Regions from separate parts of the Streptomyces sp. NPDC050759 genome, predicted to be linked through region 1. Evidence: riboswitches for the same ligand, from Rfam matches in the RefSeq annotation. Region 1 holds a riboswitch; each other region holds the start of a gene.
The links. A riboswitch is a leader RNA that binds a small molecule or an ion and turns the genes downstream of it on or off. The one in region 1 is predicted to bind cyclic di-AMP.
Positions count from the first base shown of each region.

Region 2: linked by a shared signal. The riboswitch ahead of ACIBJB_RS19980 (C40 family peptidase) and the one ahead of ACIBJB_RS35615 (M23 family metallopeptidase) in region 1 are both predicted to bind cyclic di-AMP.
Region 3: linked by a shared signal. The riboswitch ahead of ACIBJB_RS15220 (peptidoglycan DD-metalloendopeptidase family protein) and the one ahead of ACIBJB_RS35615 (M23 family metallopeptidase) in region 1 are both predicted to bind cyclic di-AMP.
Region 4: linked by a shared signal. The riboswitch ahead of ACIBJB_RS34105 (transglycosylase SLT domain-containing protein) and the one ahead of ACIBJB_RS35615 (M23 family metallopeptidase) in region 1 are both predicted to bind cyclic di-AMP.

Region 1 is NZ_JBITGI010000015.1:129,965-132,154, reverse strand. It holds gene ACIBJB_RS35620 (GntR family transcriptional regulator) at 1-167, opposite strand, end outside; gene ACIBJB_RS35615 (M23 family metallopeptidase) at 356-1,108, opposite strand; cyclic di-AMP (ydaO/yuaA leader) riboswitch at 1,122-1,288, opposite strand; gene ACIBJB_RS35610 (M16 family metallopeptidase) at 1,480-2,190, opposite strand, start outside.
Region 2 is NZ_JBITGI010000006.1:123,265-125,454, forward strand. It holds gene ACIBJB_RS19970 (LysE family translocator) at 1-199, shown strand, start outside; gene ACIBJB_RS19975 (DUF6328 family protein) at 135-737, opposite strand; gene ACIBJB_RS19980 (C40 family peptidase) at 832-1,305, opposite strand; cyclic di-AMP (ydaO/yuaA leader) riboswitch at 1,309-1,520, opposite strand; gene ACIBJB_RS19985 (hypothetical protein) at 1,858-2,163, opposite strand; gene ACIBJB_RS19990 (ATP-dependent Clp protease proteolytic subunit) at 2,171-2,190, opposite strand, start outside.
Region 3 is NZ_JBITGI010000004.1:370,311-372,500, forward strand. It holds gene ACIBJB_RS15220 (peptidoglycan DD-metalloendopeptidase family protein) at 1-852, opposite strand, end outside; cyclic di-AMP (ydaO/yuaA leader) riboswitch at 857-1,026, opposite strand; gene ACIBJB_RS15225 (alpha-galactosidase) at 1,324-2,190, opposite strand, start outside.
Region 4 is NZ_JBITGI010000014.1:129,313-131,502, reverse strand. It holds partial or broken gene ACIBJB_RS34115 (CocE/NonD family hydrolase) at 1-93, shown strand, start outside; gene ACIBJB_RS34110 (hypothetical protein) at 62-340, shown strand; cyclic di-AMP (ydaO/yuaA leader) riboswitch at 610-785, shown strand; gene ACIBJB_RS34105 (transglycosylase SLT domain-containing protein) at 789-1,271, shown strand; gene ACIBJB_RS34100 (HAD family hydrolase) at 1,268-2,080, opposite strand; gene ACIBJB_RS34095 (LacI family DNA-binding transcriptional regulator) at 2,172-2,190, opposite strand, start outside.

The DNA.
Region 1 (2,190 bases):
ACGAAGCCCTCGGCCTCCAGCGTGCGCAGGGCCTCCCGGACCGGGACACGGGAGACGCCGTAGCGGCGGGCGAGCAGTTCCTCGGTGAGCCGGCTGCCGCGCTCGTAGACACCGGCGACGATGTCGTCCCGGATCGCCGTGCATACCGAGTGCGCCGGAATACGCATGTCCGACCTCCGTCTTAATCCCCGTGAAACGTCGCCGATTGACGTGTGTTCAGTGACTCTATTGCAATGAGCGGGAATTTCCGACGGCGGACCGGAATCCGGGGATATTTTTTGGACAACGGGGCCGCGGAAACGACGAAACCCCGGCTCGGGGAGCCGGGGCCTCGCGGAGATCGCGCGGTGGGTCGTCAGACGTTCACGCCGTGCGCGCGCAGGTATGCGACGGGGTCGATGTCCGAGCCGTACTCGGCGGTGGTGCGCGCCTCGAAGTGCAGGTGCGGCCCGGTCACGTTGCCGGTCGCGCCGGACAGTCCGATCTGCTGGCCCGGGGTGACCGACTGGCCGACCGAGACGCCGATGGACGACAGGTGGCCGTACTGGGTGTACGTGCCGTCGGCCATCCTGATCACGATCTCGTTGCCGTACGACCCGCCCCAGCCGGCCTCCACGACGGTGCCGCGGCCGACCGCGTGGACCGAGGTGCCGCTCGCGGCGTGGAAGTCGACACCGGTGTGGCTGCCGGACGACCACAGGGAGCCGCCGGTCTTGTAGCCGGTCGAGATGTAGGAGCCGGAGATCGGGACGACGAAGCTGTTGAGACGCTTGCGCTCGGCCTCGCGGGCGGCGCGCTCCTTGGCCTCGCGTATCTCCTTGGCGCGCGCCTCGGCCTTGCGCTTGGCCTCCGCCGCCGCCTTCTTCTGCGCGGCGGCCTGCGCCTGAGCCTCGGCCTGGGCGTCGAGCTGGTCGGCGAGGGAGTCTCCCGCGCTGACGACGGGCATGAGGCCGGTCTGCTCGACGGAGTTGTCGGCGGCGAACGCCGGAGCTGCGATGGTGCCGATGACGCCGGTCGTGGCGAGGGCCGCGACTCCCGCCGCGCGGGCGGTGGTGCGCTTCATGCGGCTGGGACGACGGTGCTTCCCGGTGGCGCAGGTGAACGCCATGTGGTGGCTGGTCCTTTCCTTCCTTCTCGCCTACCGGGTTAGCTGACGGGTTCGGAGCAGGAAGGTCTCCTACGGACTCCCTCGCGGCTCGCGCGGGCGTCCGATTCACCCCAGGGACGTGTGGTGTGGGTCCCCGGCTCCCCTGGCTCGCGCCATGCGGGGACTCGGCGATGACTGTCCGGTGCCGCGGACGCGGCGCAGTGCCTGACGGACAGCCCAGAGGACGCTAAGCGGGGCCACTTTCAATCCCCAAACGGATCACGGCTTTTGTAGCGCATCCCACAGGGCAGACAGGCAACCTCCTGCCCAATTCGGACATCAGGGGGCCCTGATGACGCTTACGTCACCAGGGCCCCCGAGGTCGGGTTCCTCTACTCGGCCGTCACGACCTTGACTTCGCCGATGCCGAGGGCCTCGACGGGCTCCCTGATGGCGGCCGCGTCGCCGACCAGGACCGTCACCAGCCGGTCCACCGGGAAGGCGTTCACGACGGCCGCGGTGGCCTCGACGGTGCCGGTCGCGGCGAGCTGCTGGTACAGGGTCGCCTGGTAGTCGTCCGGGAGGTGCTGCTCGACCTGGTCGGCCAGCGTGCTCGCCACGGCCGCCGCGGTCTCGTACTTGAGCGGCGCGACCCCGACGAGGTTCTGTACGGCGACATCGCGCTCGGCGTCGGTGAGGCCGCCCTCGGCGAGCGTGCGCAGCACCTTCCACAGGTCGTCCAGGGCGGGACCGGTGTTCGGGGTGTCGACGGAGCCGCTGATGGCGAGCATCGCGGCGCCGGAACCGTCCGGGGCGGACCTGAGGACCTGCCCGAACGAGCGCACCCCGTAGGTGTAGCCCTTCTCCTCGCGCAGGACGCGGTCCAGGCGGGAGGTGAGGGTGCCACCGAGGCAGTACGTGCCGAGCACCTGCGCGGGCCACACGCGTGCGTGCCGGTCGGGACCGATGCGGCCGATCAGCAGCTGCGTCTGGACGGCGCCGGGGCGGTCCACGATGACGACCCGGCCGGTGTCGTCGGCGGTCACCGGCGGCACCGGGCGCGGCCGGCCCGTGGAGCCGGTCCAGGAACCGAGGGTGTCGCC
Region 2 (2,190 bases), on a different contig from region 1:
GCTGCCCCGGACGCTGCTGCTCGCGCTGATCGTGGTCGTTCTCGCGGTGGTGTGGTTCCCGGCGGTGGCCGTGCTCGTGGACCGGCTGGGGCGGTGGCTGCGCCGGCCGCGGGCCGCCCGGGCCGTCGCCGGGGTCACCGGAGGCGCGTTGACGGTTCTCGGGGTGATGCTCCTGGCCGAGCCGCTGCTCGCGGCCTGACCACCTCGCGCTGCGCGGACGGAGGCGCCGGGGACGGCTGTGCCGTCCTGCGTTCCTCGGTGAGGCCCGCCCGCCGGACCAGCCGGGGGAGCAGCCCCCACAGGCCCAGGCACACCAGCAGGGTCGCCGCGCCCGCGGCCACTCCGCCGGCCCGGCCCGTGGTCACGTCCACCACGAGCAGCACCGACCCGGTGAACGCGAGCACCAGGACCCCCATGCCGACCGTGGCGAGCCGGGAGGAGACCTGCACGATGCGGGGCTTGGCACCGCGCTGGAAGAGCGAGCGGTGCAGGGCGGCGGGCGCGGTGAACAGGGCCGCCGCGAGTACCGCGAGGAGCAGTGTGGTGACGTACGTGGCGCGCTGGAAGGCGTCGAGGGACGGGAAGCGCTGCGTGAAGGCCAGGGTCAGCAGGAAGGCGAAGAGGATCTGCACCCCGGTCTGGGTGACGCGCAGTTCCTGGAGCAGCTCACCGAAGTTGCGGTCGGCGCGCTCCAGCGGGGTCTCGTTGCGGGCGGTGCACGGGCGGTGGTCGGCCATGACGCCACGGGTAACCACCTGAGCCCGTGTCACGCGTGCGGGGAGACCCGAGGGGGCGGCGGGAGGTCAGGTCGCCGCCACCCCCTCGGGGGCGTCACTTGACCCGGCCGTACCAGACGCTCTTCGTCCAGATCTTCTGCAGCCTCACCACGTCCCCGGTCTTCGGGGCGTGCCAGATCTTTCCCTTCCCGGCGTAGATGCCGACGTGGTAGACGTTCGAACCCGAGTGGAAGAACACCAGGTCACCGGCCTTGCGGCTGCCTGAGCCGATGTGGCGGGTCTTGTTGTACTGCTGGGCCGCCGTACGAGGGAGCTTCTTGCCCGCCTTCTTGAACGAGTACAGCGTGAGCCCTGAGCAGTCGAAGCGGCGGGGCCCCGTGGCGCCGTACTTGTACGGCGAGCCCTTCTTGGAAGCCGCGACCTTGAGTGCCTTCGTCGCCGGCGTCGCGGCGGCGGCGTCGGCTGCGACGCCCGGGACCACGACGGAGCCGCCCACGGCGGCGATGGCGAAGGCCGAGGCCGTACCGGCCCGGACCATCAGCGACGGGACACGATTGAGCGCAGTCATGCGCAACCCTTCGTCAGCCGCCTGTGAAGGATGACCTGTCGGATTCGGGCTGGCGAAGTTGCCCGGCCGCTGACGCGGCTTCACCCCAAGGGCTGCTCGGCCCGGTCATGGCGTGACCGTTCCGGCGACCCGTCGTGCCTGGGTCCTCCACTCCTGCCGATCCACTTCTGTCGACCGGTCATCCGGGCGGCGGCAGGACTCGGCGTCCGCCCGGACCGCCCCGCCGCTGCGGCGGGGGCTTGTCGTCAGACAGGGATCTTGGCGCACGGATGTCCCAAAAACCCAACGGAACCGGGGGTTTGTGTTGTTACTCACCACTCACCCGTTCGGGTGGACACCCCTTCGAACCAAGGGGTGTCGAGGGCCTCGATGGCCCCCGGACCAGCACAGAAACTCCTCATTCCGCGCCCGCACTACGCGCGTTGCGCAACTTGAGGGGGCGTGAAAAAGGAGCCGCGCCTCCTGCAAATGGTGGTACGTCGTTTGGTCCGTTTCAAAGGCCCTCCGGACGCCCCGTCAGACCGCAGGACGCCCGGAAACACTGTCGGTGCGTCAATTGCCGGGTTCGGGCGGCACGGTGACCCGGGACGTGCGCCGCTCGCCGTCCAGCACCCGAAGCGCTCGTGCCAGCGTCGCGGCGTGCAGTTCGCGCTCGCCCCGGCCGTGCATCACCGCGAGCGCGTCGCGCAGCTCGGCCGCCCTGCTCACCAGCGCCTGCGCGGCGCGCAGTCCGCCATAGGTGTCCTCGCGCCGGGCCGGGTTGATCCGGCCCAGCAGGTCGACCACGTCGAGATAACGGTCGATCAGCTCGCCCTCGGCGCGCGTGAGCGCGGGCAACGGGGGAAGGTCCGGCACCATCTACGGCTCACCTCGCGTCCGGCGCGG
Region 3 (2,190 bases), on a different contig from region 1:
GTGCAGGTGCGGGCCGGTGACATTGCCGGTCGCGCCGGAGAGGCCGACCTGCTGACCCTCGGTCACGGTCTGGCCGGCCGAGACGGAGAGCTGGGACAGGTGGGCGTACTGCGCGTAGTAGCCGTCGTTGAGCTTGATGACGACCTGGTTGCCGTAGGCGCCGCCCCAGCCCGCGGAGACGACCGTGCCCGCGGCCACGGCCTTGAGGGAGGTGCCGGTCGGGACGACGAAGTCGACGCCGGTGTGGTAGCCGCTGGACCACATGCTGCCCGCCACGCGGTAACCAGTGCCGATCGTGGCGCCGGTGACCGGCAGGGTGTAACCGCTGGAGCTGATGGTGGCCGAGCTCTGGGTGGCGGCCGTCGAGTTCGAGGACGACTTCGACTCCGCCTTCTCCGTCTTCTTCGCCTTCGAGGAAGACGAGGAAGCGGAGGACTCGGTCTTCGTCGTGCTCGTCCTGGCCTTCTTGCCGATCGAGAGCTTCAGACCTGGGTGGATCAGCGACGGGTCGTCCCCGATGGCCGAACGGTTGTCGGCGTACAGCTTCTTCCAGCCGCCCCTGACGTTCTGCTCATCGGCGATCTTCGAGAGATAGTCGCCGGCGCGCACCGAATAGGTGCGCACCGTCGAGGCCTTCGCGGCATCCTTCTTCGCGGCCGCCTTTTCGGCGGACTTCTGCGTGACCGGAAGCGACTGAACGGCCTTTTCCGAAACGGACTGGGAGGTGGCGGCGTGAGCGCCGGTGGCCCCCATGAGCGGGAGGGCGAGAGCGGCGCCTCCAGTTCCGGCGACGGCTATCGAGCGGGCGAAGCGCTGGGACTTCGGACGGCGGTGCTTACCCTTCGCGGGCATGGTGAATTCCTCTCCGGCGCCTGCGAGGTGAGCTGTCGGGTGCGGGCTGGAGATGCCCGGCCGCGTCGAGACGCGACTTAACCCCAAGCCGTTCCGGAGACCGGAACAGGCGGAACTACCTGTGGGTCCCCCGCTCCTGCCGTGCACGGGTGAGTGAGTGAGCGGAATCCGTTCGGCGGCAGGATTGGGCGTCCGACCGGATCGGTGGCGAACGTAAGCGAACAAGACGCAAAGGGACAAGTGAGAGGTTCCCTGTGCGTGCGTTCCTGTTGATCGCTTGAGAAAATTACCGGTCACCCTGCGTAAATCGGACGCCCGTTACCCAGCCCGAATCCCCTTGTAAAACCTGCGAATTACGTGAACATGACGCGCGACGCACCGTCACGGATATGACGCTCCTCACGTCACGAATTCACAGGAACCCTGATTCCGGAAGGAGTTGGAAGGAAGCTATTAATTCGGACAGAAGCCCTAGATGCGGCGCAGTCGGATAACCGTCGCATCGAGGTCGCCACGCAAACCGGTACGAAGTCCGTGATGCAGCAATACGGCCCCTCGGTGCACTTCGCCCGTTTCAGGGCATTCGTACGACGCTGTCGGGTCGAGTCCGCGCAGCCGCAGCGCCGGGACGGGCTCGCCGTACTGCTGCGCCTGGAGCCAGGCGAGGACGACGGTCTCGTCCCCGAGGACGTACTGCACCGCGCTCAGCCCGCCCCGTGGAGGCCGCAGCCGGTAGAGGTCACCGCGCTGCGCCAAGGGCCGGATCTCCTTGTAGAGAGCCACCCACCGCCCGGCCTCGGCGAGCTCCTCCTCGGTCCACTCCGCGAGGTCCCCGCCGACCCCGAGCACCCCGGCCATCGCGCTCACGAACCGGAACCGCAGCGAGCTCACCCGGTCGTTGAGCTGGGTGTTGGGGCTGTCGGTGACCCAGGCGGCCATCACGCGCGCGGGGTGGATCTGACTGAAGCCGTACTGAATCGCGAGACGGTCGAGCGGGTCGGTGTTGTCCGAGGTCCACACCTGGTCGGTGCGGCTGAGCACCCCGAGGTCGATCCGGCCGCCGCCACCCGAGCAGGACTCGAAGGCGACGCCCGGGTGAGCTTGGCGCAAGCGGTCCAAAAGGGCATAGAAGCCGCGGACATGGTCGACCCACAGACGCTGCGGATAGGGGTCGCCGGGCCAGCCCGCATCCGTGAAGCAGCGGTTGAAGTCCCACTTCACATAGTCGATCGGAGCCGAGGAGAGCAGGGTGTCGAGCTGCCCCCACAGGTACTCCTGGACGTCCTCGCGGGCCAGATTCAGCACGAGCTGATTGCGGAACTCCGTCCGCTTTCGCCC
Region 4 (2,190 bases), on a different contig from region 1:
CCGACATGGCCTTCCCCGAACGTGACGACGGTGCCGTACGGCCTCCAGGGCCCTGCTGTCCTTGTCCGCTCTCGCTCCCCGCAGCACACGGGCACGCGTTCCCGCCCGGCCGCCGGAGCCGGCGGGCAGCTTCCTCGAACTGCCGGTACGCGCGCGTGAAGCCTCCTCGGACGTCGCGTTCGAGGAGCCCGAGCCGTGCGAGCCGCTCGGCGTCAGGCCCCCCGGGTACACCTGCGACGGGACGGACTTCCGCACCTCGAGCGAGGTCGTCCGCACCGACGGCGGTGAGGCGGCCCTCCACCGGACAGGGGAGCAGCGGATCCCACGGACAGCCGGTTGACTACGAGTTGGGCATTCTTGACCGTTTTACACCTCTTGCGCTCGGCTGTGACTTGGCCCACGCGGACAGGTGGACGGACGCCGATCCGGAATCTTTCGATCCGCCTTTGCCGACATGCCAGTTGAGGGTTGGCGACCGCAAAGGATCAAGTGCCCCAAATGCCTCCTCTCAAGGTCAATAGGCCTCGCATGTGAATTCGCCACTTGTTCCGGACATGTGCTCTCGCATACGTTCCCGGCCTGTCGGGCGGACGCCGAATCCTGCCACCGCCCGTACACCCACCGAGAAACCAGGGCAGGAGCGGGGGACCCAGGTAAGCCGCCGGACCGGGCGTCTTCGGACATACCGGTACGGCTCGGGGTGAAGTCATGCCTTTCGTAGGCGTGGCCGGGCAACTCCAGCCCGAACCCGACAGCTCACCTCGCAGGCGCCGGAGAGGAACTTCGCCATGTCTGCTGCCGCTCAGCACCGACGTCCCCGTACCAGCCGTCTCGTCCGCAAGCTCGCCGTCGCCGGCACCGGAGCCGCCGTACTCGCGCTCCCCCTCATCGGCGCGACCAGCGCGTCCGCGGCCACCCCACCCCTGCAGACCGCGACCACGCTCGGCTACTCCAACACCCTGGACGGCTGGATCCGCGCCTCCCTCGCCGTCATGGCGGAGCACGGCATTCCCGGCTCCTACGACGGCATCTACCGCAACGTCATCCGCGAGTCCTCCGGCAACCCGTACGCCATCAACCTCTGGGACTCCAACGCGGCCGCCGGCACGCCCTCCAAGGGCCTGCTGCAGGTGATCGACCCGACCTTCAACGCCTACCACGTGGCCAACACCTCGTGGGACCCGTACGACCCGGTCGCGAACATCACCGCGGCCTGCAACTACGCGGCCCAGCGGTACGGGTCCATCGACAACGTCTTCGGCGCCTACTAGGCCCCGGGAAACAGTCTTTCGAGGACGACGGCGATGCCGTCGTCCTCGTTCGACAGGGTCACCTCGTCGGCCACGGCCCTGAGTTCGGGGTGGGCGTTGGCCATCGCGACGCCGTGGGCCGCCCAGTCGAACATGGGGATGTCGTTGGGCATGTCCCCGAAGGCGATCGTCATCTCCGGCCTCAGGCCCAGGTGTTCGGCGGCCAGCGCGAGGCCCGTCGCCTTGGTGATGCCGCATGGCTGGAGTTCGACGGTCCCGGGCCCCGACATGGTGACCGTGGCCAGCGAGCCCACCACCGAGCGCGCCGTCACCGCCAACTCGTCGTCGGACAGATAGGGATGGCGCAGCAGCACCTTGCTGATCGGCTCGCACCACAGGTCGTCGCGCCGGTCGACCCGCACGGCCGGCAGGGTCGGGTGGGGCATCAGATAGCCCGGCTCGATGAGAGTGAGCCCGTCGACACCGTCCTGGTCCACGGCCGCGTACACCTGCCCGACCTCGGCCTCGATCTTCCCGAGCGCGGTCTCGGCCAGCTCCTGGTCCAGGGTCACCGACCACAGCAGACGGTCCGCACCGGCGTCGTACACCTGCGCGCCCTGCCCGCACACCGCGAGCCCCGTGCTGCCCAGGTCGTCGAGCAGCGGCCGCACTCTGGGCGCCGGCCGTCCCGTCACGACGAGATGCCGGGCCCCGCCCGCGGCCACCCGCGCGAGCGCGGCCAACGACCGGTCGGAGAAGGTGTCGTCGGCGCGCAGCAGCGTGCCGTCCAGGTCGGTGGCGATCAGTGCATATGCGGGGGAGGCGGCCATGATCAGAGAATACGGATGGTTGGCCCCTGCGACTCGACGCGAACCGGACGGCTGCTGCTTTCACATCCGTTGACGTGAGTTCCGCTTCCGCTCACGCCGAGTCCCGGACG